DNA from 2 places in the Rhodococcus sp. NPDC057297 genome. Region 1 is predicted to be linked to the other one. Evidence: predicted binding sites of a transcription regulator. Region 1 holds the regulator's gene; the other holds the start of a gene.
What was found. Region 1 encodes LexA, which represses DNA repair genes until DNA is damaged. Its sites were predicted from a motif close to CGAACANNTGTTCG; they were not measured.
Positions count from the first base shown of each region.

Region 2: ACFULT_RS18145 (DUF222 domain-containing protein) is a predicted target of LexA. The motif match lies at 9,334-9,347, and genes of this name have one in related genera.

Region 1 is NZ_JBHUZE010000004.1:272,982-288,552, reverse strand. Features, by position in the region: gene ACFULT_RS14780 (alpha/beta fold hydrolase) at 123-1,160, shown strand; gene ACFULT_RS14775 (DEAD/DEAH box helicase) at 1,221-3,731, shown strand; gene ACFULT_RS14770 (LysR substrate-binding domain-containing protein) at 3,719-4,654, opposite strand; gene ACFULT_RS14765 (PhzF family phenazine biosynthesis protein) at 4,733-5,410, shown strand; gene ACFULT_RS14760 (hypothetical protein) at 5,400-6,062, opposite strand; gene ACFULT_RS14755 (hypothetical protein) at 6,237-6,461, shown strand; gene ACFULT_RS14750 (aspartate aminotransferase family protein) at 6,445-7,704, opposite strand; gene ACFULT_RS14745 (Pr6Pr family membrane protein) at 7,715-8,359, opposite strand; gene hrpA (ATP-dependent RNA helicase HrpA) at 8,444-12,343, shown strand; gene nrdR (transcriptional regulator NrdR) at 12,355-12,819, opposite strand; gene ACFULT_RS14730 (hypothetical protein) at 12,947-13,360, opposite strand; gene lexA (transcriptional repressor LexA) at 13,769-14,467, shown strand; gene ACFULT_RS14720 (acyl-CoA dehydrogenase family protein) at 14,607-15,571, opposite strand, start outside.
Region 2 is NZ_JBHUZE010000006.1:48,591-64,161, forward strand. Features, by position in the region: gene ACFULT_RS18105 (vitamin K epoxide reductase family protein) at 1-144, opposite strand, end outside; gene ACFULT_RS18110 (thioredoxin domain-containing protein) at 149-886, opposite strand; gene aroQ (type II 3-dehydroquinate dehydratase) at 944-1,378, opposite strand; gene ACFULT_RS18120 (nitrate/nitrite transporter) at 1,446-2,732, shown strand; gene ACFULT_RS18125 (adenylate/guanylate cyclase domain-containing protein) at 2,754-4,319, opposite strand; gene ACFULT_RS18130 (YafY family protein) at 4,316-4,714, opposite strand; gene ACFULT_RS18135 (hypothetical protein) at 4,779-5,174, shown strand; gene ACFULT_RS18140 (ArnT family glycosyltransferase) at 5,306-7,462, shown strand; gene ACFULT_RS18145 (DUF222 domain-containing protein) at 7,506-9,311, opposite strand; gene ACFULT_RS18150 (ASCH domain-containing protein) at 9,464-9,877, opposite strand; gene ACFULT_RS18155 (MerR family transcriptional regulator) at 9,874-10,527, opposite strand; gene ACFULT_RS18160 (DUF4188 domain-containing protein) at 10,612-11,091, shown strand; gene ACFULT_RS18165 (haloacid dehalogenase type II) at 11,112-11,789, opposite strand; gene ACFULT_RS18170 (VOC family protein) at 11,827-12,231, opposite strand; gene ACFULT_RS18175 (MarR family winged helix-turn-helix transcriptional regulator) at 12,293-12,751, shown strand; gene ACFULT_RS18180 (endonuclease/exonuclease/phosphatase family protein) at 12,753-13,808, opposite strand; gene ACFULT_RS18185 (TIGR03084 family metal-binding protein) at 13,901-14,698, shown strand; gene ACFULT_RS18190 (acyclic terpene utilization AtuA family protein) at 14,695-15,571, shown strand, end outside.

The DNA of each region.
Region 1 (15,571 bases):
GCCGAAACATACCTGTAACTGTAAATCCGCTCGATATCTCGCCGATGCCGCGAACTCGTGCGAGAGTCTTAGTCGAGATCCCTGCCACGGCAGGACGGAATTCGTCGGACGAAGGAGGCGAGATGAGCAATCCGCGCACACGCAAGCTGCGTCCGGTGCCGGATTCTGCACCGCGGCTCGCCTTCCGCACCGTCCATGGGTACAGGCGCGCTTACCGGATCGCAGGCGAGGGACCTGTGTTGCTGCTCATCCATGGGATCGGCGACAACTCCGAGACCTGGAACGACGTCATTCCCCACCTCGCGCAGAACTACACCGTCATCGCACCCGATCTACTCGGGCACGGGCAGTCGGACAAACCTCGCGCGGACTATTCGGTGGCTGCCTACGCCAACGGGATGCGGGATCTACTGTCGGTGCTCGGCATCGAGCACGTGACGGTCGTCGGGCATTCGCTCGGTGGTGGCGTCGCTATGCAGTTCTCGTACCAGTTCCCGCACATGGTCGACCGTCTCGTCCTGGTGGCATCCGGAGGCGTGACGAAGGACGTTCATCCGATCCTGAGGATCGCCTCGCTCCCCCTCGTCAGCGAGGCCGTGAAGTTGCTGCGCATCCCGGGTGCACTGTCTCTGGTGAAGCTGGCCGGGTCGGTCGTGGGACGAGTCAATGGATCTCCGCTTCGACCGGGTGGGCTGCTGCACGACACCCCGGACCTCGTGCGTGTGCTGAGCGGTCTCCCCGACCCGACTGCGTCCGAGGCATATCTACGCACCCTTCGAGCCGTCGTCGATTGGCGGGGACAGGTGGTGACGATGCTCGATCGCTGCTATCTCACCGAAAGCCTGCCTGTCCTCCTGGTCTGGGGCGACGAGGATTCGGTGATTCCGATCAGCCACGCGCGCCTCGCGCATGCAGCGATGCCCGGGTCGAAGCTCGAGGTGTTTCGCAGATCCGGTCACTTCCCGTTCCGCGACGACCCGATTCGATTCCTCCGCGTACTCGAAGCATTCTTCGACGAGACGACGACGCTCGAGTTCGACGAGGCGCGGTGGCGACACCTCCTTGCGACAGGGGTCGGGGAGGACATGATCTCCGGCAGTGCGAGTACACGTCTGGCCGTGCTCGGCGCGATGGGTTCGGACGAGCGCAGCGCCACGTGACGGCCGGGCTCGAAGGACTCCGGTGACATCGACGTCCCCGTCGACCCATAACCTGTAGAGGTGCTCCTCTTCGATCTCGTCCCCGATCCCACCACCGACGAGGCGCAGGATCCGGACACCCTGTTCGACATCTTCCAGGAGTGGACGGCCGAGCGCGGCCTGTCGCTGTATCCGGCGCAGGAAGAGGCGCTGATCGAGCTGGTGTCGGGCTCCAACGTCATCCTGGCCACGCCCACCGGATCGGGCAAATCCATGGTTGCCGTCGGTGCCCACTTCGCGGCCGTGGCTGCAGGGCGGCGGACGTTCTACACCGCGCCCATCAAAGCTCTCGTCAGCGAGAAGTTCTTCGCTCTCTGCGACATCTTCGGAGCACAGAACGTCGGGATGATGACAGGTGACGCCTCGGTCAACGCAGGAGCGCCCATCATCTGCGCCACGGCGGAGATCGTTGCGAACCTGGCGCTGCGCCAGGGCGCGGACTCGGACATCGGACAGGTCGTCATGGACGAGTTCCACTACTACTCCGAGCCGGATCGCGGTTGGGCCTGGCAGGTTCCTCTGATCGAACTCCCGAACGCGCAGTTCCTTCTGATGTCCGCCACCCTCGGTGACGTCTCGTTCTTCCGGGACGATCTGACCAGGCGCACGGGGCGGGTGACCACGGTGGTGTCCGGCACGGAACGACCGGTCCCCCTTATGTTCTCGTACGTCACCACACCGATCAGCGAGACCATCGCGGAACTCGTCGAGACACACCTCGCCCCGGTGTACGTCGTGCACTTCACGCAAGCAGCTGCCCTCGAGCGCGCTCAGGCTCTTACCTCCGTCAACGTCGCGTCCAAGCAGGAGAAGGCCCAGATCGCGGACGCGATCGGCCAGTTCCGCTTCACGACCGGATTCGGCAAGACGCTGTCTCGGCTGGTCCGCCACGGCATCGGGGTCCACCACGCGGGAATGCTGCCCAAGTATCGACGACTCGTGGAGAAACTTGCTCAGGACGGCCTGCTCAAGGTCATCTGCGGTACCGACACGCTGGGCGTCGGCATCAACGTCCCGATCAGAACGGTGCTGTTCACCGGGCTGACCAAGTACGACGGGATTCGTACGCGCCAACTCCGCGCCCGCGAGTTCCATCAGATTGCAGGCCGCGCGGGGCGCGCGGGGTACGACACCCTCGGGACCGTCGTCGTCGAGGCGCCGGAACACGACATCGAGAACGCACGTCTGGTCGCCAAAGCAGGTGACGACCCCAAGAAGCTCAAGCGCGTTCAACGCAAGAAGGCACCGGACGGGTTCGTGTCCTGGGGTGAGCCGACGTTCGAGCGGATCGTCGCGGCAAGCCCGGAGCCACTGACGTCCCGTTTCTCGGTGAACAACTCCATGCTTCTCAATGTCATTGCCCGGCCCGGGAATTGCTTCACCGCGATGCGCCACCTGCTCGAGGACAGTCACGAGACTCGCCCCGCCCAACGCAAACACATTCTTCGGGCGATCACCCTCTACCGCGGGCTCGTTGCCGCCGGAATCGTCGAGCAATCGACCGAGCCGGATGCCGACGGAAAATACGCCCGCTTGACGATGGACCTGCAACCGGACTTCGCGCTGAATCAGCCGCTGTCCCCGTTCGCGCTGGCGTCGTTCGAACTGCTGGACACGGAATCCGCGACACACGCCCTCGACGTCGTGTCGATCATCGAATCGACATTGGACGACCCACGCCAGATCTTGATGGCTCAGCAGCACGCCGCACGCGGTGAAGCGGTAGCGCAGATGAAAGCCGACGGCATCGAGTACGACGAGCGGATGGAGCTCCTCGAAGAGGTGACGTGGCCCAAGCCGTTGTCCGAGCTCCTCGTCCCCGCGTTCGAGATCTACCGGGGAGGCCACCCCTGGTTGAACGACGTTGCGTTGTCGCCGAAATCCGTCGTCCGCGACATGATCGAACGGACCATGACGTTCGCGGAACTGATCAGTCACTACGGGCTCAGCCGCTCCGAGGGACTCGTTCTCCGCTACCTCGCCGATGCCTATCGGGCACTACGCCAGACGGTTCCCCCCGAGGCCAGGACGGAGGAGGTGCAGGACATCACCGAATGGTTGGGCGAGCTGGTCCGTCAGGTCGACTCCAGCCTGCTCGACGAATGGGAGAACCTGACCGACCCCGGTGAGGAGCCGGAGACCAGGCCGGAGGCGTACGGCGGGGATTCTCCGAAACCGATCACCGCCAACCCCAGGGCTTTTCGAGTCATGGTCCGCAACGCCGTCTTCAAGCGAATCGAACTCGCCGCCGGGCGCCGATGGAATGCTCTCGACGAGCTCGACGACGGCCCCGACTGGGAATTCGATCTGGCACCGTACTTCGAGGAGTACGGGGAGATGGGCACCGGCCCGTCGGCGCGGGGCCCGGCCCTGTTCGATCTCGTCGTGGGCAAGGACGAGACGACGGTGCGGCAGATCATCGAAGATCCCAATGGGGACCAGGGATGGTCGCTCGTCGGAACGATCGACCTCGAGGAATCGAATGCTGCGGGTGAGATCGTGTTCGACGAGATCGTGGTTCAGGCGGGCTGATTCGGGCCGGCCACCCGGGCACCGATGCGAGAGATGAGGTCGGCGATCGCTCGATACTCGTCGCCGCGCGCACTCGACGCTCGGTGGACCAGTCCCATCGTGCGGCCGGGTTTGGGGTCCGCGAATTCGCCGATACCGAGTGCTCCCCTGCCGGTTTCCACCTCCACCGCCGAACGCGGGACGAGTGTCACGCCGAGACCGCCCGCGACGCACTGAACGACGGTGGCCAGAGACGTCGCCCTCGTGTCGCTCGACATCGGCGCACCGTCGACGGATCGACACAGATCGAGTGTCTGATCACGAAGACAGTGCCCGTCGTCCAGGAGCAACATGGGTTGCCCCGCGAGGACGTTCAGCGCGAGCCCGGTTCGGCCCGCAAGATCGTGGGCAGGCGGCACGACCAAGACGAAGTCCTCGGTGTACACGGGGATTTCGACCAGACCGTTCTCTTCGGTCGGCAACGCGACGACGGCAGCTTCTATCGCACCGCTCCGCAGCGAGGCGAGCAGTCGTTCGGTCTGGTCCTCCACGATGAACGGCACGACATCCGGATACTCGGCACCGATTGCCGGCAGCAGGGCGGGCAGAACGTACGGTGCGACGGTGGGAATGAGGCCCAACCGGAGCGGGCCCGCCAACGTGCTGCCCAAGCCGGACGCTTCCGTGACGAAGCCGTCCGCCGCTTCCAGAGTGGCTCGCGCCCGCCCCAGGAGCTGATTGCCTGCAGTGGTCACCAGCACCTTTCGCGTGCTGCGCTCGACCAGCTGGACGCCGAGGCCCTGCTCCAGCGATGCGAGCGCTTGCGAGAGCGTCGGCTGGCTGACCTTCAGCCGTGCTGCCGCGGTACCGAAATGGCGGTGCTCGGCGACCGCCACGAATGCGCGCAACTGCGACAGCGTCGGCTGATAACTCTGATCGGACATACCGATCAGTCTAGGCCAACTCATCGGCAACACCTTTCGCCCGGAGTGCTTGTCAGCGCTCGCGTAGACTCTGCCGCCATGGGTATCGACGTGTCGGTAGTGCGAGTGTTCACCGATCAGGACGGCAACTACGGCAATCCCCTGGGAATCGTCCACGCCCAGGACGTCCCCGAGAACGAACGACAGGCACTGGCGCATCGATTGGGATTCAGCGAAACCATCTTCTACAGCCGCAGTTCGGGCGATCCGGCTCGCGCCGAAGCGACCATCTACACCCCGGCGCAGGAGCTGCCGTTCGCCGGACATCCCACGGTCGGGCTGTCGTGGTGGCTGCGCGCACAGGGCACCCCGATAGATGTATTGACCGTTCCCGCTTCCGACCTCGCGGTCCGCTACGACGGTGACATGTCCTGGATCAAAGCCAAACAGGAATGGACACCGCACTTCGTCGAGCATCACCTGGACTCCGCTGCCGACGTCGACGAACTCGATGCCGCGTCGTTCACCGACGATCACCACTACGCCTGGGCCTGGACAGACGAAGGCGCGGGGCACATCAGGTCACGAATGTTCGCACCCAGCATGGGAATTGCCGAGGACGAGGCCACCGGCGCGGCGGCAGTCTGGATCACCGGAGTACTCGGGCGGGCACTCGTCGTCGCTCAGGGACGCGGTTCCGTTCTCGTCACCGGTCGCGACGGGGACTGGATCGAGCTGGGTGGTCGTACCGTGTCGGAGAACACCATCACCGTGTGACAGCGGGCACGTCGACGAAAATTTCGTCGCCGAGCGTGACGCCGGGCGCAAGAGGGAGCCGATCGCCGCTCCAGAACTTTCCGGGGTCGAACCAGTTCGCCTTCTTGTTGCCCGTCAGCAACCCCATCGAGTCGTACGTCATCGCAACCACTTCCGCGCAGTACGCGGTTTCGAGTGCCGCGGATCCGGCGGCCTCGTCCTCGCGTGATCGGCGACGAAACGTCGGTACCCGTCCCTTGAACCAACTGCCCGCCAACTTCGCCGTCGTCGGGAACGCGGTTCCGTCCATCCGCGCGATGGTGCGCATCAGCGCATCCTCCTGCTCGCGGGTCACGGGCTCACTCAACTGCCGCAGCCAGCATCGCTGAGAGTACTTGTCGGACCACTGCAGAACCGCCGCTCGCAGGTCGTGCAATTGGACTCCGCGCTGAAAATTGCCCGTCCACATGTCCTGCAGCGTCTTCCCCAGCTCGGCATGCCACATCAGCGGCGGAAGATCGTCGACGACCACGGCCATTCCGACGTGGTTCACCGGACTGTTGGTCAACGTCTGTATCGCCCGATCGGCCGCCGAATGTCCACGGAAGATCCAGATGTCACCGGTTCGAGTGGCATCGACAGCAGTGTCGAGCGAAATCGACGAAACAGTCATGAGACCCAGCGTAAAGGGGTCGTTCCTGCCGGCTCCACTCCCGGCCTTCATGGGTCGTTCCTGCCGGCTCCACTCCCGGCCATCCTGGGTCGTTCCTGCCGGCTCCACTCCCGGCCATCCTGGGTCGTTCCTGCCGGCTCCACTCCCGGCCCCGCATCCCAGTACGGTGAAGCGATGAAGCTGTGGAAGCTACTCGGCCTCGCGGGCGTAGTCGGTGTCGCGGCCACCGGAGCACTCGTCGTGAAGTCCGAGCGCACTCGCCGCGCCTACGCACCGGACGAGGTACGCGCGCAGTTGCACCGTCGGTTCGCCGAGGCTGCGGAAACCGAACCGCCGCCGTCACTGCCCACACCGACTCGCGGGCAGCGCCTCCGGGCCAGGTTCAGCCGAGCGCGCTGAGAATACGAGTCGCGAGCTCCTGCACCTGGGCGTCGGTCATGACGAATGCCGGAGAGATCTGCATGGCTCCCTGTCCGGCTGCGCGGCCGGACACCCCGTGCTCGCGGAGTGTCTTGACGAACGGCAAGGCTTCGGCTGGATCCGCGAGCTGGATCGCCGCCACCGCACCGAGCCCGCTGCGCACTTCCTGAACACGCGGGTGATCGGCGAGCGGCGCGAGGTAGGTGTGCAACGACGACTCCAGGCGAGCAGATTCCTGCAGGAGGTTCTCGCGTTCGACGATGTCGAGGTTGGCGAGGGCCGCGGCGGCCGCACCGGCGTGGCCGCCGTAGGTGTACCCGTGCCTCCACCAGGCACCGCCTGCGAAGAACGGCTCGGCGATCTGTGGGGCGATGAACACTGCACCCATCGGAACGTATCCCGAGGTGAGCCCTTTGGCGGTGGTCATCAGATCCGGTGCGAGATCGAACCGAGAGGACGCGAACCACGATCCGCCGATACGGCCGAACCCGGTGACGACCTCGTCCGCGACGAACAGCACGTCATTGTCTCGGCAGATCTGCCTGACCTCCGCCAGGTACCCGTCCGGCGGCAGGTAGACGCCACCGGCGCCGATGATGGGTTCACAGAAGAAGGCAGCGATCTTGTCGGACCCGACTTCCTCGATCAGCGCCAACAGGCTCTTCGCGTCGTCCCACGCGACAGTCCTGGCGTCGGGCATCAGTGTGCCGTAGTTCTCGTGGTTGACCGGAATGCCGGCTAGTGACGTGCCTGCCACGTGCATACCGTGATATGCCTTCTGCCGCCCCACGATCAGCGTCTTCTCGGGCTTGCCCACCTCGTGCCAGTAGCGCCGAGCCAGCTTGGCCGCGGTGTCGATCGAGTCGGATCCGCCCGAGGTGAAGAAAATCTTGCTGCCTGCGACCGGTGCGATCTCGGCGAGACGCTCGGCGAGGACCGACGTGGTCTCCGGCACGAAGTCTCCGAAGTTGGAGTAATGCGCAAGAGAAGACAGTTGGGTCGCGACCGCGTCGGCGATCTCGCGACGACCGTGCCCGACGTTGGTGAACCAGAGTCCGGCGGTGGCGTCGAGGTACTCGTTACCGTCGCGGTCGTAGATGTAGGCGCCGTCACCGCGGGCGACGACGAACGGCCCGGACGCGGTGACTGCGCCCATGTCGGCGAAACCGTGCCACAGCGCGGAGTGTCTGGATTCGAAACTCGGTTCGGTCGCGGAAGACATGCTCCGAAGCCTAGTCACTGCGGTCGTCCGCGCCACTGCCGAGTCGCCATCTGCTGCCGAGTCGGCCGACGGCGTTCACGGCGAGTGCCATCAGCACGAATGCCACGGTCAGCACCACCAGTCCGATGACGAGCGCGACATAACCTTGCCCTCGGGGGTCGAGGAACGGGTAGGGGTACCAGTCGACGATCGGGCCTCGAATCAGGCTGTAGATCCCGTAGACAAGCGGAAACAGCAGCCACAGAAGAGACCGCGCCTCCGAGATCCGCTTGCGTGCGGGAACGATCACCCAGTCGAGAAGCAGGACCACCGGCATGATTCTGTGCACCACGTTGTTGGTCCACGGATCCGCGACACCGACGTCGATGTTCGCCAGAAGAACGGCATAGATGATCCCGGTGATCACCATGTACAGCGTCACGGCACCCCGGAACAACTGCCATCCCTCGCCTGGAGGATCGACGATGCCGCCGATACCCAGCACGACGACGGTCAGCACGTTGCTCAGGACGGTGAAGTAACTGAAATAGTTCGCGACCGAGAAACCTTCGGTCCCGACACCTTTCGCGAGAATCGTCGCCAGGGCTGCGGCTGTCAGAAGAGCGAACCCAACCCTCGCAATTCTGATTACTATCGACGTGGAATCGGTAGGCATAGCCGATCTTTGCACAGGCCGACGACCCATCGGTGTGTACCGCGCCGACACCGCGGACGCTGCAGCAACTATCCTTGTGCCAGCATGTCTACCTCATCCACCGCAGAACGTCGTCGCGCACTGTCGACCAGATTGGCCGACGTCTCGATTCGGGACGAACACCGGCTGCGTCGCAGACTCGACCGCGCCCGCACACCCGACGCCGTCGACACCGTCGAACGTGAGGTCGCGAAGGCGGAATCGGTGGTAGCGAACCGGCGCGCGGCGCTGCCCCGTATCGAGTATCCCGAGTCGCTGCCCGTCAGTCTCCGCAAGAACGACATCGCCGACGCCATCGCGAACAACCAGGTCGTGATCGTCGCCGGTGAAACGGGATCGGGCAAGACGACGCAGATACCCAAGATCTGCTTGGAACTGGGACGCGGCATCAGAGGATCGATCGGGCACACGCAGCCTCGTCGTCTCGCAGCACGGACCGTCGCCGAACGCATCGCCGAGGAAGTGGGCGAATCGATCGGTGAGTCGGTGGGCTACAAGGTCCGGTTCACCGATCAGTCGTCGGATTCGACGCTCGTGAAGCTCATGACCGACGGCATTCTGCTGGCCGAGATCCAACGTGACCGTCTTCTGCGGCAGTACGACACGCTCATCATCGACGAGGCACACGAACGCAGCCTCAACATCGACTTCATCCTCGGCTATCTGGCTCAGCTCCTCCCCCGCCGCCCGGATCTGAAGGTGATCATCACCTCCGCCACCATCGACCCGGAACGGTTCGCCCAGCACTTCGCACGGGACGGCGTTGCGGCGCCCATCGTCGAAGTGTCCGGCCGCACGTTCCCTGTGGAGATGCGGTATCGCCCGCTGTCCATCGATGTCGACGACAGCACCGTGGATCTCGATCCGGTGGACGCCACGTGCGACGCCGTCGCCGAGCTGATCGGCGAGGGCGACGGCGACATCCTGGTCTTCCTGTCCGGCGAGCGCGAGATTCGTGACACTGCGGATGCGCTGCGCGAGAGACAGTTCCGCGGAACCGAGATAGTGCCACTGTATGCGCGCCTGTCGGCGGCCGAGCAGCATCGAGTGTTCACCCCGCACACGGGCCGACGAGTCGTACTGTCCACCAACGTCGCGGAGACCTCGTTGACGGTTCCTGGCATCCGGTACGTGGTGGACCCTGGAACAGCTCGCATCTCCCGCTATTCACTGCGGACCAAAGTCCAGCGGCTGCCGATCGAGCCCATCTCCCAGGCGTCCGCCAGGCAGCGGGCAGGCCGGTGCGGACGCGTCGCCGACGGAATCTGCATCCGACTCTATTCGGAGGACGACTTCGAGTCCCGTCCCCAGTTCACCGAGCCGGAGATCCTGCGGACCAACCTGGCGTCGGTCATCCTGCAGATGACGTCCCTCGGTCTGGGGAAGATCCAGGAGTTCCCGTTCGTCGAGGAGCCCGACCCGCGCAGCATTCGGGACGGAATCGGCCTGCTCGAGGAGCTCGGTGCGCTGAAACCGTCCAGCGGAACCGGCGAATCGGAGCTCACGCCCATCGGGCGCGAGCTCGCGGCTCTGCCCGTGGATCCTCGAATGGGTCGGATGTTGGTGGAAGCCAACAACACCGGGGCACTCGCCGATGCTCTCATCGTCGTGTCGGCATTGTCCATCCAGGACGTACGGGAGCGTCCCACCGAACACCAGCAAGCCGCCGACGAACAGCATGCGCGCTTCGCCGTCCCCAATTCGGATTTCCTGGCGTACGTCGAGTTGTGGAAGTACCTTCGGGACCGGCGAACCGACTTGTCCTCCAACCAGTTTCGCAGAATGTGCCGTGCCGAGTTCCTGCACTACCTGCGCATCAGGGAATGGCAGGACCTGCACGGTCAACTGCGGCAGATCACCCGAGGGATGGGGTGGAGCATCCCCGATTCCCCGTCGACCCCGACAGCTCTGCACCAGTCTCTTCTTTCGGGTCTGCTGTCGCACATCGGCCTTCGCGAGGGTGACAAACGCGAATTCCTCGGTGCGCGCGGCACTCACTTCGCGGTGTTCCCCGGCAGTGGATTGTTCAAGAACCCTCCGCGTTGGGTGATGGCCGCCGAACTCGTGGAGACCGGACGGTTGTGGGGCCGAATGGCAGCGCGAATCGAACCGGAGTGGGCCGAGCGGCTCGCACCGCATCTGATCAAGCGGACGTACTCGGAACCGCACTGGTCCACCAAACGCCAAGCCGCAATGGCCTACGAGCGCGTCACGCTCTACGGCATCCCACTGGTCGCAGGCAGGCCCGTCAACTATCACACCGTCGACCCGGAGGCGTCACGCGAGCTGTTCATCCGGCACGCACTCGTAGAGGGCGAGTGGAAGACTCAGCACCCGTTCTTCCACAGGAACCGTGAGTTGTTGGACGACGTAGGCGAGTTGGAGAACAAGGCCCGCCGCCGCGACATCGTCGTCGACGACGATGCACTGTTCGACTTCTACGACGCACGGATCGGCGCGGAGGCCGTGTCCGCTCGTCACTTCGACACCTGGTGGAAGAAAACTCGCCGGAGTACACCCGATCTTCTCGACTTCACCACCGAGACGGTGGTGAATGGTGACGCGGCGTCGGTTCTCGGCGGCGATTACCCCGATGCGTGGCGACAGGGAGAGATCCTCTTCCCCCTCACCTATCAGTTCGAACCGGGGTCCGAAGCCGACGGTGTCACAGCCAGGATCCCGATCGCACTTCTCGCACAGGTCCAGCCGGTGGGGTTCGACTGGCTCGTGCCCGGTATGCGCGCAGAACTTGTCACGGCCCTGATCAAACTTCTGCCCAAGGCCCAACGGCGCACCGTCGTTCCTGCACCCGACTTCGCCTCTGCCGCTTTGGCGTCGATGAAACCGCGCTCGGAGCCGATCGTGACAGCGCTGGCTCGTGAACTCTCGCGGCTGGGGTCCACACGAATCGATCCGGACGATGTCGATCTGGGTTCTCTGCCCGCACATCTGAGGATGACGTTCGTCGCGGTCGACACCGACGGCAAGACGCTCGGATCGAACAAGGACCTGGTTGCACTGCGAAAAGCACTGGCGCCTCGAGTCGATCGTGAAGTCGCGAGTGCGGTGGGTGTAGCCGAGCGACCGGCGACCCTGGCATGGACGTCGTCGACGCTGGGAACCTTGGACGCAACGGTCTCCACATCGGTCGCGGGACAGACGGTGACCGGTTATCCGGCCCTCATCCAGGAAGACGGCGGCGTGGCCGTCCGTGTTCTCAGCACCCCGGCTGCTCAGCGCGCCGCGATGCGCGAAGGAACGCGCGCACTTCTTCTGGAGTCGGCACCACGAGGCACGAAGGCGTTGCTTGCCGGCATCCCGACGCGTGAACGACTGGCCCTCGGCCAGAACCCCTACGGCAGCGTCGAAAGCCTGCTCGACGACTGCAGGAAAACTGCTGTCGACGAGTCGATGACCGCGCACGGAGGCCCTGTCCGGTCTCCCGAGAAGTTCGCGGTACTCGCCGCCGCGGTCGGAGCCGACACCGCTCGACGGACCAGCGGGATACTCGGACTGGTTCGGCCGATTCTCACCGCAGCACTGGAACTGCGTTCCGTATTGGATCCTCTACAGGGCGACGCAGCCGACGATGTACGAGAACAGCTGTCTTCACTGGTGTTCGACGGTTTCGTGTTCGAGTTCGGATCGACGCGCCTCGTGGATATCCCGCGCTATCTCAACGCCGCGACGGCACGCCTGAATTCTCTGCCGAGCAGTGCCGGACGTGACGATGCAGGTATGGACGTACTCGACCGCGTGTACGAGGCATACGACAGGATGCTCCGCTCGCTACCGGAGACCAAGCACCACACTTCAGCGGTGCAGGATGTGTTCTGGATGATCGAAGAACTGCGAGTCGGCCTGTTCGCGCAGAGCATCCGCACGGCCTATCCGGTGTCGGAGAAGCGTCTCATGCGGGCCATGGAGGTCGCGGCACGCTCGTGAACCGGCGAGCGTCAGTCGACCGCGGCAGCCTGCCGGTGCGCACGAAGATCGAGTATTTCCTTCTCGAAATCCTCGGCGGAGCTGAACGAGCGGTACACCGACGCGAACCTCAGGTAGGCGACCTCGTCGAGGTCACGCAGGGGGCCGAGAATGGCCAGACCCACCTCGTGGCTGGGGATCTCGGCCGATCCCGACGCTCGGACCGCATCCTCGACCTGCTGTGAGAGCAGATTCAACGCATCGTTGTCGACATCGCGGCCCTGGCATGCGCGTCGCACACCCTTGACGACCTTCTCCCTGGAAAAGGGCTCCGTCACCCCACTGCGCTTCACCACAGCCAGCACCGCAGTCTCGACAGTGGTGAACCGACGGCCGCATTCCGGGCACGAACGTCGACGACGAATTGCCTGACCCTCGTCTGCTTCCCGCGAATCCACCACGCGCGAGTCGGGGTGCCTGCAGAACGGGCAATGCATGGTTGAGCCTCCGTCGTAGCCGTCACGCACCCCCGAACGGCACACAGGAGGCACAGGCTTCGAGGATACTCGGAGCGGAACCGAGCCGGCTCCGTCCCCTGGCAGACGGGGCAGACACAACACAGCGCTACGGGCCTACCGTGCCGTTAGGGACCGTGCTGCCGGAGACCGTGCTGCTGAAGACCGTGCTGCTGAAGACCGTGCCGTCCGAGACCTGGACCGTGACACTGGAGGGCGCGGAAACGGATTCGAGCGACGATGCGCGAAGGTTTGCCATTCCGACGAGCGCCAACAGCACCACAGCGGTCCCCACCACTCCCGCCACCGCACCGAGCACGGTGATGCGCTGGCTACGATGCGCCTGATCTGCGCACCCGTCGGCCCGCCGGTCGTGCTGGCCGCCGCGGACCGCGGACACGCCGACATGACGGCGACGCTGCATCGTCGCACGACGCTGCGACTCTGTCTGACGGGTACGGACAGCACGGCGAGTCTGCTGGTGCTGCTCCGTACGGACGGGCCGCTCGGTAGTGATGCTCATCGGAACCTCCGGTGTCGAACGAGACGTGGATTCGAACGCTATTCGATCAGGCGTTCGATGAACGCTTGTTCGAAAGTTCTATCACGCACCTCCGACAAAGTCAGTAGAAAACGCGACACGGATCGAACAGATGTTTGATCCAACAGCGATAACGGGCTAAGTTCGTGTCAGAAACCACACGTCACATCCATCCCACGCGTTCTGGTCTTCGAGCACGTTCGAGTTCCGGCACACGCACGCATCACGCAGGAGGACGCACGAATGAAAGACGAGACCTCTAGCGGGTCGAACGGCACGGGGTCGAACGGAAAGGCTGCCGGGAAGCCCGCTGTGACGAAAACTGCGGCAGCGAAAACTACGGCGACCAAAAGTACGGCCGGCAAGGCTGCTGCGGGCAAGCCTGCTGCCGTGCCGACCGCGAAGGCGTTCGAGGGCGAGGGAACGGACATCAACGCCGGACTCACCGAGCGTCAGCGCAAGGTGCTCGAGGTGATCCGGGCGTCGGTCACCGAGCGGGGCTATCCACCGAGCATCCGCGAGATCGGCGATGCCGTCGGGCTCACGTCCACATCGTCAGTGGCACACCAGCTGCGCACGCTCGAGCGCAAGGGCTTCCTCCGCCGCGACGCCAACCGTCCTCGGGCCGTCGACGTGCGGGGGCTCGACGAGGTGCAAGCGGATCACGCGGCCGCCGTCGCCGACGGTTCCGCTCCGTCCGAGGACCAGTTGCCGACGCCGACTTTCGTGCCGGTTCTCGGTCGAATCGCCGCGGGCGGACCGATCCTCGCCGAGGAAGCCGTCGAGGACGTGTTCCCACTCCCCCGCGAACTGGTGGGTCAGGGGTCGCTGTTCCTGCTGAAAGTCGTCGGCGAATCCATGATCGATGCAGCAATCTGCGACGGAGACTGGGTTGTCGTGCGTCAGCAGAGCGTCGCCGACAACGGCGACATCGTCGCGGCCATGATCGAGGGCGAAGCAACCGTCAAGACGTTCAAGCGAACCAAGGGTGATGTCTGGTTGATGCCGCACAACCCCTTGTTCGAGCCCATTCCCGGCAACGACGCAGCAATCCTGGGCAAGGTCGTCACCGTGATGCGCAAGCTCTGAGCGCGCTCGTATCACCACCTCCCCCGTACCCCCCGTACCGACACGGAGCGAACGTGACGTTCGGTCACTTGAAGTGACCGAACGTCACGTTCGCTCCGTTCGGGGGGTGCGGCGGCGCGCGCTCGGGGTTACGACGAGGTCAGAGGTCCAGTCCTCGGCCGATGATCTCCTTCATGATCTCCGTGGTGCCGCCGTAGATGGTCTGCACGCGCGAATCCATGTAGGCCTTGGCGATCGGGTATTCCTTCATGTACCCGTAACCGCCGTGCAGCTGTAGGCATCTGTCGATCAACTTGACCTGGTTCTCGGTTGTCCACCACTTCGCCATGGCAGCTTCCTGCACGGTGAGCGTGCCGGCGTTGAGAAGTTCGATGAACTTGTCGACCATGATGCGTGTCGCGGTCGTTTCCGTGGCCAGTTCGGCGAGCACGAAACGCGTGTTCTGGAACTTGCCGATGGACTTGCCGAACGCCTTGCGGTCCCGGCAGTACTGGATGGTCATGTCCAGCGCGGATTCCATGGCTGCGGCTGCGACGACAGCGATCGAGAGCCGTTCCTGCGGCAGATTCTGCATCAGGTAGATGAAGCCCATTCCCTCCTCACCGAGGAGGTTGGCTGCGGGGATTCGAACGTCGGTGAAACTGAGCTCCGCGGTGTCCTGGGCTTTCATGCCGATCTTGTCGAGGTTGCGTCCGCGCTCGAAGCCCGGCATGTCGCGTTCGACGACCAGCAAGCTGAAGCCCTGCGCACCCTTCTCCGGGTCAGTACACGCGACGACGATGACGAGGTCGGCGTTGATCCCGTTGGTGATGAAGGTCTTGGATCCGTTCAGGACCCACTCGTCGCCGTCGCGAACCGCGCGGGTCTTGATTCCCTGCAGATCACTGCCGGTACCGGGCTCGGTCATGGCGATCGCGGTGATGAGTTCGCCCGAGCAGAACCCGGGGAGCCAGCGCTGTTTCTGTTCGTCGTTCGTGAGCTCGATCAGGTAGGGAGCAACGACGTCGTTGTGGAGAGTGAACCCGATACCGCTGTATCCGCCGCGGGTGGTTTCCTCGGTGACGATGGCGTTGTACCGGAAGTCCTTGACCCCGCCGCCGCCGA
Region 2 (15,571 bases), on a different contig from region 1:
CAACACCGGATTCAAGCTGCACGACGGCACGTAGGACGAGTCCTCGAGCAGCTTGAATCGTTCGATCGTCAGGGTCAGTGCCGCGAGGAGTCCGAGTATGCCGCCGACCGTGAGGACCCAGGCGGTGACCTTGCTGGTGGGCACTGCTCTACTGTGCCGCGGTGATCGCGGCCCGCAGGTTGTCCGGCGTCGGGACGTCGACGACGGTGCCGTTGACCGACACGGTCGGGGTTCCGGTGACGCCGGAGTCGATGACGTTCTGCGTCTGGCTGGTGACGAAATCGGTGTAGGTGCCGTCGGTGATACAGCTGCCGACGTCGACCTGAAGTGTCCGGGCAATTCCGTTCAGGTCGTCGTCGCTGAGGCCTGCGCCGCCCTCGGCCGGTTGCTGTTCGAACATGGCTTTGTGCCATGCAGGCCACTTGGAGATGTCGGCCTCGGCGACGCACATGCTTGCGTTGGCTGCGCGCGTCGAGTAGTTCGTCGACGACATTCGGTCGAGAATCGCGATCGGCTTGTAGTCGACGGCGATGGTGTTGTCGGCCACGAGCTCGGAGAGGGTGTCGCCGGAGATCGCCTCGAACTGCTTGCAGGCAGGACACTGGAAGTCCTCGACGGCGGTGACGACGACGGCAGCATTCGGATCACCGATGCGGATCGCACCGTCCTCGGTGACGACCGACGGCGTGGCGGCCGGCGTTGCGGTGGTGTCGTCGGAATTCTTCGACGCGATGTTGAATCCGATGACGGCGACCAGCGCCACGAGAACGACGGCGACGCCGACCTGGATCAGGGTGCGTCGCTGTTTGTCCTTCTTGCCCTGCAGTGCAGCCGCAGCTGCCTGTGCCTTCTTCTTGCTGTTGTTGCTCGCCCTGTCTTTGCTCACCGATATCCCTCGTTCAGCCGAAATGCTCGACCCAGCATATGCAGGCGAACCTGAGGACTAGGTGAGAGAGACGAGCCGTTCGATGGCGAATCCGTAGCCCGCGATTCCGAGTCCGGCGATGACCCCGGATGCGATGGGGGAGACGAACGAGTGGTGACGGAACTCTTCTCGCGCGTGAACGTTGCTGATGTGGACCTCGATGATCGGTACTTCCGGGATCACCAGTGCGTCGCGGAGGGCGACGGAAGTGTGGGTGAGGCCACCGGGGTTGATGACGATTCCCGACACGCGCCCCCTGGCTTCGTGGATCCAGTCGATCAGGTGGCCCTCGTGGTTGGACTGCTCGGCTCGGACGGTTCGTCCGTGCGCGGCGGCGGTCTTCTCGCACAGTGCGACGACGTCGGCAATCGTCTCGTGGCCGTACACCTCTGGCTGACGCGTTCCGAGCATGTTCAGGTTCGGTCCGTTCAACACCAGGATGGGGTCGGCCATGGGCTTGCTCACTTTCGTCTTCGTCGCGTTCTGTCGGATTCGATCCTTGCACAGGGCACCGGGCAGAATGTGGGCAGTGAGAAGCGTGTGGGTGGTCTGGGGTGTCGGTGTCTTCGCGTACATCGTTGCCGTGCTGCACCGCACCGCGTTCGGTGTCGCAGGGCTCGACGCCGCCGACCGGTTCGTGATCAGCCCGTCGCTGCTGTCGTCGTTCGTCGTTCTTCAGGTCGTCGTCTACGCGGCGATGCAGATCCCGGCGGGTGTGGTGCTGGATCGCGTCGGGTCTCGGAAGATGATCGCGCTCGGTGCGTTGTTGATGACCGTCGCGCAACTGGTACTGGCATTCACCGATTCGCTTCCTCTGGCTGTGGCGGCTCGTGCGTTCGTCGGAGTCGGGGATGCTCTGACGTTCATCTCGGTGTTGCGTCTGGTCCCGCAGTGGTTCCCTCCGAGGCAGGTTCCCATCGTGTCCCAGCTGACCGGTCTGCTCGGCCAGATGGGACAGATCCTGTCTGCAGTGCCGTTCCTCGTACTGCTCAACGGGCCGGGCTGGACGGTCGCGTTCGGCAGCGCCGCGTCCCTGGGACTCGTCGCCTTGGTCCTGACGCTTGCCCTGGTTCGAGATTCTCCTCCCGGCACCGAAGTCACCGAGAAGGCGACGTCGATGCGCGAGACGTTCGCGACGATCGCACAGGTCTGGAAGCGTCCCGGCACGCGACTCGGGTTCTTCTCCCACACCGGTACGCAGTTCTCGATCACCGTGTTCGCGCTGTTGTGGGGCATTCCGTACCTGACGTCGGCACAGGGTTTGTCGTCGTCGACGGCTGGAGCACTGTTGTCGATCTCGGTGGTGTCGGCAGTGTTCTCCGGCATCGGACTCGGCATCCTCACCGGGCGGTATCCGATGCGCCGATCGTGGATGGTGCTGACCATCATGTTCAGCAACGCGGCGATGTGGGGGATCGTGCTCGCACTCCCAGGTCCGGCTCCGCTGTGGCTGCTGGTCGTCCTCGTGGTCGTGATTTCCGTGGGAGGTCCCGGATCGGTCATCGGTTTCGACTACGCACGTACGTTCAATCCGAGCGCCAACCTCGGCACCGCGCAGGGCATGGTCAACATCGGCGGATTCACCGCGTCGCTTCTGGTCATCGCCTCGATCGGATGGATCCTCGACGCGTTCGGCGGGTACACGTTCGAGGGCTTCCGGGTCGCGTTCCTCGTCCAGTACCCGGTGTGGATCGTCGCGATCACCGGCGTCGTGTTGACCCGTCGCAAGACCCGCAGGCAACTCGCCGACGAGGGGATCTACCCGCACACGATGCGCGAAATCCTCCAACGCTTCCGAGACCGCTGAGCCGCGGAGCCGCCGGGACCGCTAAGCGTCGGAGACCGCCGAGACCTCGACCGGCGTCTGATATCCGCGCAGCTCCACCGGCCCGGTCGACTGCCAGTGACGTGCTTCATCCGCGCCGGCGTCGTCGACGAGTCGACTGCTGACCAGCACCCTGCCCGGCGCGAGTTTGGCGAGATCGGACAACCTCGCTGCGCAGTTCACCGGCTCTCCGATCACGGTGTACTCGTATCGCTGCAGTGCTCCGATGTCCCCGGCGAACACATCACCTGCAGCAACGCCGATCCCGAAGTCCATAGGAGCGGAGCCGGCTGGGTTTCCGGCGGAGTGACCGGGGGTGGCGGGAGCGGAGCCGGCTGGGTTTTCGGCGGAGTTGCGGGTGTCGAGGGATCCGAGTGCGAGGCGTAGGCGTCGGGCAGCTTTCAAGGCGGCGGCAGCCGGATTGTCGATGGGTTGGGGCGCGCCGAAGACGGCGAGTGCGGCGTCGCCTTCGAATTTGTTGATGAAGCCGAGGTTGTCGTCGACGGTGTCGACGACGATGGCGAGGAATTCGTTGAGTACTTCGGCGACGCGTTCGGGCGGATGGTCGACGGCGAAGGCCGTCGACCCGACGAGATCGATGAACAGGACAGCGGCGTACTGGACGTCGCCGCGGGGGAAGTCGGATTGTTCGAGTGCTCTCGAGGCGACCTGGGTGCCGACGTGACGACCGAAGAGGTCTCGTAGTCGCTCGCGCTCGGTGAGTCCGCGCGACATGCTGTTGAACCCGCGTTGCAGACTCCCGATCTCCGACGAGTCGTAGACCGGGACGGCGACGTCGGTCCGTCCCTTCTCGATCTCCGTCATCCCTTGGCTTACTTCTCGGACCGGCTCGGACACCGATCGAGCGACGAGGATGGTTCCGCGCAGCCCGGTTCCGAGGGCAATTGCGGACACGATGAGGATGGGGAGCTCGATCGGGGCGGGGATTGCGATGGGCTTTCCGGTCGAGTGCACGATGACGATCAGCGTGATCGCAGCCACCGGAATGGCCGTGCACACCAACCAGGTGAGGATCAGTCGTGCGAGGACACTCAGCTCACGTCGCGCCGGGGTGCCCGTCGACGCCAGCACGGTGACGGGACGCAGTGACCTCTCGGTCAACAGGTATCCGGTTCCGGCAGTGGTGACCGCACCGAACACGGTGCCGATGACGATGAGGACCGTCACGTCGTGTTCCGCGTCGTGCGTCAGCGCTGCCATCGAGAACCCGAATGCCAGCCACAGCGCGAGGTGCGACGCAGTGTGGTGCAGCGGAATCCGCGTCGCACGTTTCGATTGCTCGACCGTCGGGATGTCCTCGTGTGCGAACCACCGCAGGGTGGGCAGGATCAACACGATGCCTGCGAGGGCTCCGACCGTGATGCCGAGCGGGACGATCCATCGGAATGCGCTGAATGCGGGGTCGGTCAGAATGCTGCCGACCGTCGCGGTCTCGGATCTGGCGAGCAACGCCACAACGAAGATCACCTGCACCGCAGCGGCGATGTTCAATGCGATCAGCGACGCCCCGTACTTGACGGCGACGCGTCGGGCTTGCCGGGCGGTCACCGGAGTTCCCGAGGCGGTGACGGGGTGATTGCTGCGACGAGGGCGGTCATCGCGGACTGCGCGCTGTCGGTTTCCGTCGGCCCGAGCGCGGCAAGGGCCGCGATCAACGCGGCGATCTCCTCGAACGACAAGTTCAGGGGAGCGGGCTTGTCGTGGCTGGGAAGTCGGCTGCCGCCGCCTGTTCCCGGTACCGACACGATGGGAACGCCGGAGTCGACGAGACGACGGCGGTCGCGTTCCACAGTTCTGGCGCTGACCTGTAGTTTCTCGGCCAGAGCGTCCGTCGGTACGGGCAGTGGCGAGTCGGCGAGGATTTCGATGAGACGCTGCTGACGCACCACGCGTCGCAGCGTCAGGTGGTTGTCGCGTGAGTCGGAGCTCGTTTCGCGGGGCACAAACGGAGATTCTTTCCGATTACCGTCACCGGCGTGGCGGGAATGCGTCGTAGGTTGTTCGTTCATGACTACCACCAGCACCGAATCGATAGAGGACTTCTTCGACCGCTACACCGGTTACCTGTCCTCGGGCGACATCGACGCCCTCGCGGACATCTACCACTATCCAGCTCTCGCGGTGTCGCCGCGTGGGTGCCTCGCCGTCACCGATCCACAGCAGACGCGTGACTTCTTCAGCCAGGGACAGCAGTTCTACCGATCCCGCGGAATCCAGGGCGTCCGAGCGAAGGACATCGTGACCGACATCGAGGGCAACGGGATCTGGGTGGGACATCTGCTGCTCGAGAACCTCGATGCCGACGGCAGACCCGTCGGCGTGGAGCGCAATGCCTATCAGATCGTGCTCGACGCCGATGGCGCTCGCCGTATCGCGGTCACCACCCCTCTGGACGGAGTCTGACGCGTTCGACGGTGTCTGACGCGTTCGATCTTGGTTGCGGGCGTTCACAGCATTTCTCGAGGTTGTTCCCAGCGGGGTCGAACCCGGTCCGGTCACTCTGGTCTTCGATACCACCGACGGAGGACTTTCTCGTGACCACAACACTTCTGCCGCCGACGCCTGCGGAACCACAACCCCGGCATCGTAAGACAGTGCGGTTCTCACCGAACCGTCACCACGTACTGCTGGGCGTGCTCCTCGCGGCGACCGCCGTGCTGTACCTGTGGAACCTGACCGCCAGCGGATACGCCAACACCTTCTATGCCGCTGCGGCGCAAGCTGGTTCGAAGGACTGGACTGCATGGTTCTTCGGTTCGCTCGACTCGGAGAACTTCATCACCGTCGACAAGCCGCCGGCATCGCTGTGGGTCATGGGATTGTCGGCTCGGATCTTCGGGTTCTCCAGCGCCAGCCTTCTGGTGCCGCAGGCATTGATGGGTGTGGGTGCGGTCGCTGTCGTCTACGCCTCAGTCAAGCGTGTCGCAGCGCCCACGGCAGGGCTCCTGGCCGGTGCGGTCTTGGCGTCGACGCCGGCGGCGGCGTTGATGTTCCAGTTCGACAATCCCGATGCACTGCTGGTGTTGCTGATGTCGATCGGCGGATACTTCGTCGTGCGCGCCCTGCAGACGTCTGTCGGTCGACGGGCGGCGATGTGGCTCGCGTTCGCCGGCGTCGCGCTGGGTTTCGCGTTCCTGACCAAGATGCTCCAGGGCCTGCTGGTGCTCCCTGCTTTCGGGTTGACGTATCTGGTTGCAGGACAGGCGCGTCTGCGCGCAAGGTTGTTGCATCTTGTCGGTGCGTTCGCCGCGCTCGTCGCCGGAGCCGGGTGGTGGGTTCTGACCGTTGCGCTCTGGCCTGCCGACGCACGCCCGTACATCGGAGGTTCGACGGACAACACCGTCATGGATCTGGTGCTCGGCTACAACGGACTCGGCCGCATCTTCGGATCCGACGGCAATGCCGGTGGCGGAATGGGCGGCGGAGGAATGGCAGTAGCCGCGGGCTCCAGCTTCGGCGGCAGCACGGGACTGGACCGGCTGTTCGGTAGTGAGATGGGCATCCAGATCTCGTGGCTGATCCCCGCCGCGCTGGTGGCGCTGGTGTTCGGGCTCGTTGCTCGGGGACGCGCACCGCGCACCGATCTGCTGCGCGCGTCGCTCGTTCTGTGGGGCGGTTGGTTCCTGGTGACGGGTTCGATCTTCAGTTACATGTCCGGAACCATCCACCCGTACTACACGGTGGCCCTCGCGCCGGCTGTCGCAGGCATGGTCGGGACCGGCGGCTATGCATTGTGGATCGCACGCGAATCCGTGTGGGCGCGGCTCGGTCTGGCGTCGATGATGCTCGCGGCAGGCGGATGGGCCTGGGTTCTGTTGCACCGCAACGCTGACTGGCTGCCCGCTCTGAAGTGGATCCTGTTGCTCGGAACCGTCGTCGCTTCTGTCGCGATCCTCGGTGCGGGTCGGTTCCGTGTACTCGCCGTCACCGCTGCCCTCGTCGGCTCGATCGCAGGTCTCGGCGGCGGTGCGTCGTATGCCATCGCCACCTCGTCCACCGTCCACAGCGGATCCATCCCCACCGCGGGTCCCGTCGGTGCCGTCTCGGACTCCGGCATGGGCGGCGGTATGCCGGGTGCAGGTATGCCGGGTGGAGGTATGCCGGGTGGCGGTATGTCTGACGGCGCAGTTCCCGCGGGTGGGATCCCTGAGGGTGGTATGCCCGAGGGTGAAATGGCCGAGGGAGAAATCGTCGAGGGTGAAATGCCCGGTGCTGCCGCAACAACCGATGGTGACGGCGCAGGTGCTGCCGGCCAAGTCCCGGACAGTCCGGTGGCCGGAGACGAAGCCGATGTCATGGCTGGTGGTGGCCCCGGTATGGGTGGCGGTTCCGCTTCCAGTGATCAGGTGAACGCTCTGCTCGAGTCGGCCGACACCAGGTGGTCCGCTGCGGTGAACGGATCGCAGACAGCCGCGACCTACGAGTTGGCTACGGACACAGCGGTCATCGCTATCGGAGGGTGGAGCAGTGATCCCGCGCCGACGCTCGATCAGTTCATCTCCTACGTCTCGAATCACGAAGTCAAGTACTACATTTCCGGTGGCCGAGGCGGCGGAATGGGCGGCGGCATGCCCGGTGGTGGTGACTCGCAGTCCACATCGTCCGACATCGCGGAGTGGGTCGCAGCGAACTTCACCGCTACCACCGTGGATGGCGTCACCGTGTACGACATGAGCGGATACACAAGCTGACCGACAGTCCATGGACGCCGATTCGTCCGAGCCCCTGCACCGTTCAGAACGGTGCGGGGTCGTCGGTGTCGTTTGTCGGTGGGGTGTGGGTTGGGTGCGTGGTGGTGGTGGTGGTGGGTCTGCGTTTGCGGGGTATGTGGGGGATGAGTGATTGTGCGGTGAGGTCGGTTGTTCCGTAGGTGTTTCCGGGGAGGGTGACTGCGGTGGTGCCGGAGTTCGATTGCCAGTGTTCGGCGGCTCCGGCGAGCATGGTGGGTGTCCAGGCGCCGATGGTTTTGAGGGAGTGGTGGTATCTGCAGAGGCAGTGGAGGTTGGTGAGGATGGTCCAGCCGCCGCGGGTGGGGTTGTGGTGGTCGAAGGCGATGACGTGGTCGATGTCGCAGCCGGCTGCGGGGATGTCGCATCCGGGGTGTCGGCAGGTGCGGTCGCGGTGTCGGACGAGTCCTGCGAGCGCGGTGCCGGGTCGGTAGGTCAGTGCGCCGGGTGGTGGGGTGGTGAGTCCGCCGTGGCCGTCGGGGTAGAGCGGGACTGCCAGTGCGGGGTTAGTGGTGAGTGCTTTCTCGAGTGCGGCGATGAGGGTGTATCGGCCTTCGTACTGTCCGGCCGGGGTGTCGGTGTCGGTGTTGGTGGGTGTGCGGGTCGGGTGTGGGGCCGGGGGTGTGGGGAGGTCGAGTCCGCGGCGTCGTCGGCCGCGTCCGAGTGGATGGAAGGTCGGGTGTGCGGTGGGGCGTGGTGTGCGTGTGGGCTCGGGATCTGTGTCTCGTGCGTCGGCGGGGTCGGCGTTGTTGCTGTCGCTGTTGTTGCTGTTGCTGTTGCTGTTGTTGGAGTCGGTGTTGTTGTCGGCGGCGTTGTTGTTGTCGGGGTTGGGGTTGGGGTTGGTGATGTGGCCTAGTTCGTGGGCGAGGTCGAGGGCTTCGGTGATGAGGATTTGCAGGTCGCTGTTGTGGGCTAGTTGTCGGGCGTAGTCGGGGTCGATGGTGCCGTGGTCGGCGAGGTAGGCGGGGAGGTCGGCGAGGTGCAGGAGGGTGTCGATGTCGATGGTGACGGTGGTGAGGGGTCGGCGGCGGTCGGGGGGTTCGGGGTTGGCGGTGCAGGGGTGGTTGTCGTCGGGTTCGCAGGTGCAGGCGATGTGGGTTTCGCTGTGCATGAGGGCGGTGTAGGCGGCGGCGCGGCGTTGTCCTCGGGTGCGGGGGTCGCGGGGGCAGAGGGTGTCGGCTACTTCGTTGATGCGTTGCCAGCTGGCGGCGGCGTCTGCGGCGTCGAGGTTGGCTTCGATGGTGGCGATCATGTCTTTGTCGCGGTATTTCACGCCGGTCAGGCGGGTGAGGTCTGTGCGTAGTTGTGCTGCTTCCTCGGGTGCGCAGCGGTGCATGATGGTGTTGATTTCGGTGGCGAGTGGTCCGGGGGACAGGTGTAGGGCGGCGGTGAGGATGTCGGTTTGTGCGTGTTCGACGGCGGGGGTGCTGTAGGGGGCGGTGAGGCGGTGGATGGCGCGTACTCGGGGTAGGTCGAGGTCTCCGGCGTCGAAGGCTGCTTTGATGTGGGGGAGGCGTAGGCGCAGGTCCATTCCGATGTCGGAGTAGGTGTCTGCGACTGTTTTGGAGCAGCCGAGTGCGGCTGCGGTTTCGGAGGATGCGTAGTTGCCGGCGTCGGTGATGCGTTCGCCGATGTGGATGGTTTGTTCGATGCAGGTTTCCCAGATGTGTGCGGCGTGGGCGACTTTGCGTGCGCAGGCTTTGTTTTCTTCTCTGGCTGCGTCGGTGAGTTCGGTCAGGAGTGTTGGGTCGATGGTGGGTGGTGTGTGTGGGCCCAGGTAGCGGGCGTATCTGCTGGGCGTGGTGTGTGGCATGTGGTGAACCCCCCGGTTCATGGGAACGTATGTTCGAATATACCGCCCGTTCTGTTCGGCTGCAAGGTCTTTCGGGTTGTGGGGTAACCGTTTTCGAATTTCGAGCTGCTAGCACACGACACCGACAAAAATGCTTACAAGGCGCCGTCCGACTAGCGGGGCTGGATCAGTCGAAAGGATTCCAGAACTACTTTCGTGTCGTCGTCGACAGTGAAGGTGGGATCGCCCAGTGCCGAGCGCATTTCCGTAGAGTGCCAGAATGATTCGTGGCCGCGCCGCCAGTCGGCTATCGAGCGGTGGCCTTCGCCCTCGGCCATGGCGTGGTCGAGTGAAACGTCGGCGAGTCGCACGATGCGCACTCCCGTCACTTCGATGACACCGACAGGTTTCCCGGACGAATCAATGACCGAGAATCGATCGCCGACGGCCGGAATGGGGTCACCGGATGCTGTGTAGTCGGCCACCAAGCCCGTCGTCGATGTCTTCTTGCCGTCGAGGACAGCGGCCACGAGGGAGTCGCGCAGCGGACCGGGGAAGGCGAACTCTACTGCGGGTAGCTGGGTCATGGCGTAACGGGCCGAGAGTCATCGCCGGCGTTCTGAATTCGAAAGCTGATGGCTTCGAGTGCAATTCGGCGTATCTCGTTCACGGCCTGTCCGATCACGACGGTTCCTATGGCCATGGCCTCCACGGCGGAGGCGCGGTCCGGTCGCGTACGGGCGTAGTTCACCTCACCCCAAGCGGTTGCCTCGGCAGCGTCGGCCACGTCGTCGAAGTAGTTCAAGTCGATCGGAAAGTCGAAGCGTCTCAACGTCGCCACGAGTTCTGCCAGCCTGAAGGGAGCGGGGGCCGCAGGGTCCACGTGCCAATCACGCGCGGAAATCCATTCTCGCACTTCGTCGTAGGTTCGGGCGACGTCCGTTGTCGCGTCGTCGGGTTCGATGTCGTCCAGCCCGTGCATCACTGCTCCGAACGTGTCGTGAGCGGAGGCTGATTCGTGATCGATCGTTGCCAGGGTGGCGCGGGCGACGGAAACGGAGAGTCCGCCGACGTCGATCAAGGCGCGGATGAGACGCAACCGTCGTACGTGCTGGTCGTTGTAGTCGGCCTGATTGGGTGCGGTCTGCTTGCCTGCGGGGAGGAGGCCCTCGCGCAGGTAGAACTTGATGGAGGCTGTCGACACGCCGGAGTGCTTGCTCAGCTCGGAGATCCTCATCCGAGCACCCTTGACTTCACGAACGGAGAGTATCACTATCTATTATAGATAGTTCTTCTATCCATAGTCTGGAGGTTCGACATCGTGAACCGCAACAGAGTGCAACCCGGCCGCTACACGGCCTCGATGGACGGAGATTTCGTCGTCTTTCTCATCGGCATGCGGATAAACAAGCTGTGGAAGGTGCACAAGTGGTTTCCGCCGTTCGTCGCCATGCCGAAAATGTTGCGCGAGTTGCGGAAGCAGCCGGAGAAGGGGCTCTTGGGCGCTCGCCTGTCCTTCGGCGGACGTACGGTAACGGTGGTCCAGTACTGGCGGAGCTTCGATCGGCTCGAGGCGTTCGCCCGGAACCCGAGTGATCCACACTTGCCGTCGTGGAGGGCGTTCAACATCAGAGTCGGCAGTAGCGGTGACGTCGGCGTCTATCACGAGACCTATCGGGTGGGCCCTGGCAATCACGAGTCGATCTACTCGAACATGCCCATCATGGGGCTGGCTGCCGCGGGAACTTCCGTCGTAGTCGGAAAACGAACCGAATCAGCACGGGCTCGAATCTCGAAGTGACTGTGCGACAGCATCCTCCGTCAGGGCATGTCCGCAATGCTGTCGATTCTGTGGTCGAACTCGCCCCTCGCATCGTCCACCGAACGATCGACTCGGCCGAATTCCAACGGGCGATGAACGAACACGGTCTTCATGCCGACGGCCCTGGCGGCCCGGAGGTCGTACGGGTGTGATGCGACCATCGCTGCACGGTCGGGTTCGACCCCGAGGTAACGACACGTTCGCTCGTACAGGAAAGAAGCCGGCTTGAAAGCGCCGAACACTTCGGCGGTCAGCACTGCGTCCCAGTCCATCCCGGCTCGCTTGAACAGATGCACCATGGTCGCCATGTCGGTGTTGGACAAGCTCGCGACTACCGAGGTCTGTCGTAGATCTCGCAGGCCGTCCACTGAATCGGGCCACGGCCGCAGGTTCTTCCATGTTTCGGCCAACGCCGTCCGGGCAGGAGAAGGGATCTGTAGCCCGAGTTTCTTCACGACCGAATCCAGCCCGTCTCGGTAGACGTTCTGCACCGGCTGCCAATGCTCGGCCGACTGCGTCAGGGTGGACGTTCGCTCGAAATAGTCCTGGCGCCAGGCTCGCACTGCATCGCCGACGACTTCGTCGTCCATCCATTCGGACAAGGCGTCGGCTACCGGCCCGAAAAAGTCGAACAGTGTGCCCTGGATATCGAAGACATACGCGTCGTAGACCCCCATGGCATCGATGGTACCGACGAGAGCCCTGGCCGAACCGTCAGGCGCGATCGTGGAGGGTGATGTGGTAGCCCTCGGGGTCGGCGAAGGTGAAGGTGCGGCCGAAGGGGCCGTCGATGGGTTCCGACACGATGATCTGAGTCTTGCTGTCGGGGTCGCTCTGCGCACTCCGCTCCTGGTCCGCTACAAGGGCGTCGTGGATGGACTGAACGTCGTTGGCGTGCAGCCAGATTGCGGCGCCGATGCCCGGCCGGTCCGCGGAGGCGAGATCGGTTCCGGCGACGATCTCTCGCAGAGCGAAAGCGATGGGAGTGGTCTCGAAGACCACGGCGTGGGGTGGGCCGGCCTGCGAACGAACGAGGCCGAGGTACTTCTCGTAGAACGCCTGCGATGCGGCGAGGTCGCGTACTTGGAGGGAGATGAAATCGGGGCCGGTGACTGCCATGGAGACTCCTTCGATGCGTGTCAGTTATCTGACACGAACAAATCTATGTCAGAATACTGACATGAGTCAAGCCGACCGAGGGATCGACCTGAACACCTCGTTGGGGTACCTGCTGAAGGAAGTCTCCAGTGTTCTGCGGACCTCGATGGAGGAAGTCCTTCGGCCGCTCGGGATGAGCGTGACGCACTACTCGTGCCTCGAACTACTTGCTCAGCGGCCGGGGCTGTCCAACTCCGAACTCGCCCGCGGCGCCTTCGTCACCAGGCAATCGATGAACGTGCTGTTGCAGGCTCTCGAACGGGACGGGGTCGTCGTCAGGCCGACGGAGGCTCCCGTCGGAAAGGCCCTTCCGGCTCGGCTCACCGCACACGGCCGGCGGGAGCTCGAGAAGGCGACTGCCGCGGTCAGGTCCGTGGAGGACCGGATGCTGGCCGGTATGTCCGGCGACGAACGCGAGACGGCGTTCCGGCTCCTCGGCGGAATGATCCGATCGCTCAACGACCGCGGAGACGCATCCTGAGTCAGAGCTCCAGATCCACCCACACCATTCGGTGATCCGAGGGGTGCGACGCATCGGTCGGCCAGACCACCTCCGAGCCTGTGACGGTCAGGTCGCTCGACGGCAATGCGTAGTCGACGCGCAGGTCGCCGGGAATCGGGTCGGAAAAGTCTGCCGTGTCGGTGTTGCCTTCGGGTCCTGACATCGGCGCCGGATCCTGGACGCGAGGGTTGTCGAGCAATTGCTGAATCGACCCTGCTACCGAGTCGCCGTCGACCGGATCACTGTTCTGGTCGCCGAGAACGACGAACGATGCGTCCTGCGTCAAGCCTCCGCGAACACCGTTGTCGTCGTACAAGTATTCGGCGCCGTCGATGTAGTCGGCGGTGAGGCGGATCTCGTCGTGATTGCGTTTTCCATTGCGGTCCTCCGGTCCGTCGAACGACGGGGGAGTCGGGTGCGAGGCCAGAACGTGCACGGTCTTTCCGTCGATGTCGACGGGCACGTCCCAGTGCGACTTGCTCGACAGGCGCAGTGCGTCCGAGTTCGCGCCGTAGTAGTCGCGAGGTAGAAGCGAATCCGGCATGTCCTTCCACAGGAAGTTCTGGAATGTTCGAACGCCGGAGGTGTCGATCGGGAACTTCGACAGCACGACCATGCCGTACTGGCCGGGAAACTGCCCGAAACCGAATGCGTCGTTCGGTCCACCGCGAGCACCGTCGGAATCGAGGTCGAGTCCGGAGTCGACGCCGGTGTTCACGGGTGCCGTGAAGGAGTGGGGGTACGCGCCGCCCAGGTAGTTCTCACGAAAAAGATCCAGTGCCTCGGGCGAATAGTCGAATTCGTTGATCAACAGAACATCCGGCGAAATTTCGTCGATCACGTCGGCGACGGCACGCGCCTGCGCGTTCTCGCCTTCCAATTCGGTGGCCAGCTGACCCTCGGCTGGTCGGTTGAGGCTTGCATTGAACGTCGCGACGCGCACCTGACGGGGCTCGGCGTCGCTCGCTCCCGACGTCGAACATCCGGCGATGAGTCCAGTGGCAAGTAGGGCGGCGGCAAGTCCGGCGGTCTTCACGATCGGAGACCGTACCGACCTTGTCTGAACAACATGTAAATTAACAAGCAGGCTTGCTTGCTTTTTATGCGGTGTGGTGTGAAGCTATTCCCATGGCCGACCTCGACTCGATCATCGATGACCTCCGCGCCGAGGGTGACGACCTCGACGCCCTGGTCAGCGACCTGACCGACCAACAATGGTCGACGCTCACGCCCGCCGAGGGCTGGACCGTCGCCCATCAGATAGGCCATCTGTCCTGGACGGACAATGTCGCCGAGCGCACGACGTCGGGTGCTGCAGGAGACGATCGCGCCAAAGCCGAGTTCGACATCGTTCTGAAGCAAGCCTGGTCCGATCCGACCGGTTTCGTCGACGTCGCGGCCGAGGAAGAGGCGCGGCGGCACGACCTCCTCGAAACCTGGCGCTCACGTCGTCACGCAATGACGGATGCCCTCGCGACGGTGCCCGCCGGAGTGAAGATCCCATGGTTCGGTCCGCCGATGAGCGCTGCCTCGATGGCGACGGCCCGACTCATGGAGACGTGGGCGCACGGACAGGACGTCGCCGACGCACTCGGCGTCCGCCGCGAGCCCACCGAGCGCATCAGAGGCGTCGCGCACATCGGAGTCAGAACCCGCGACTTCGCCTACGCCGTCAACCAACAGACCCCGCCGACCGAGCCGTTCCGGGTCGAGCTGACCTCCCCCTTGGGTGAGCTCTGGACCTGGGGCCCCGGTGACGCGTCTCAGCGCGTCACCGGCTCGGCGGCGGACTTCTGCCTGCTCGTCACCCAGCGCGCCCATCGGGACGACCTCGACGTTCGCGCCGAGGGCGCCGACGCCCAGCACTGGCTCACCATCGCCCAAGCCTTCGCAGGCCCTCCAGGACCAGGACGATCCCCGAAATGAGTACCCCCCACGTCAGAATCGGCAACTGTTCCGGTTTCTACGGTGACCGACTCTCCGCGATGCGAGAGATGCTCGAAGGTGGTGAACTCGACTACCTCACCGGCGACTACCTCGCCGAACTCACGATGCTCATCCTTGGCCGTGACCGTATGAAGGACTCATCCCGCGGATACGCCAAAACCTTTCTCCGCCAGGTAGAGGACTGCCTGAGTCTCGCTCTCGACAGGGGCGTGAAGATCGTCGCGAACGCCGGCGGACTCAACCCGAAAGGCCTCGCCGACGCGCTGACCCAGCTCGGCTCCGGCGCGAAAATCGCGTACGTCGACGGCGACGATCTCCTGTCCCGTGCGGACGAGCTCGGCTTGGGTAGCCCTCTCACCGCCAACGCTTACCTCGGCGCGTGGGGAATCGTCGAAGCACTGAAGTCCGGCGCCGATGTCGTCGTCACCGGCCGCGTCACCGACGCCTCGGTCATCGTCGGCCCCGCGGCGCACCACTTCGGTTGGAACAGAACCGACTACGACGCTCTGGCCGGCGCCGTGGTTGCAGGTCACGTCATCGAATGCGGCACCCAGGCGACGGGTGGTAACTACTCGTTCTTCACCGAGATCGCCGACATGGGCCGTCCCGGGTTCCCGATCGCCGAGATCCATGCCGACGGATCGTCGGTCATCACCAAGCACGACGACACCGGCGGCGCAGTCAGCGTCGGAACCGTCACCGCGCAGTTGCTCTACGAGATCACCGGCGGGCGATACGCGAACCCCGACGTCACAGCTCGTATCGACACCGCTGTGCTGACTCAGGAGTCCAGCGACCGCGTCAGGATTTCCCAGGTGAAAGGCGAGGCTCCGCCGCCCACGCTGAAGGTCT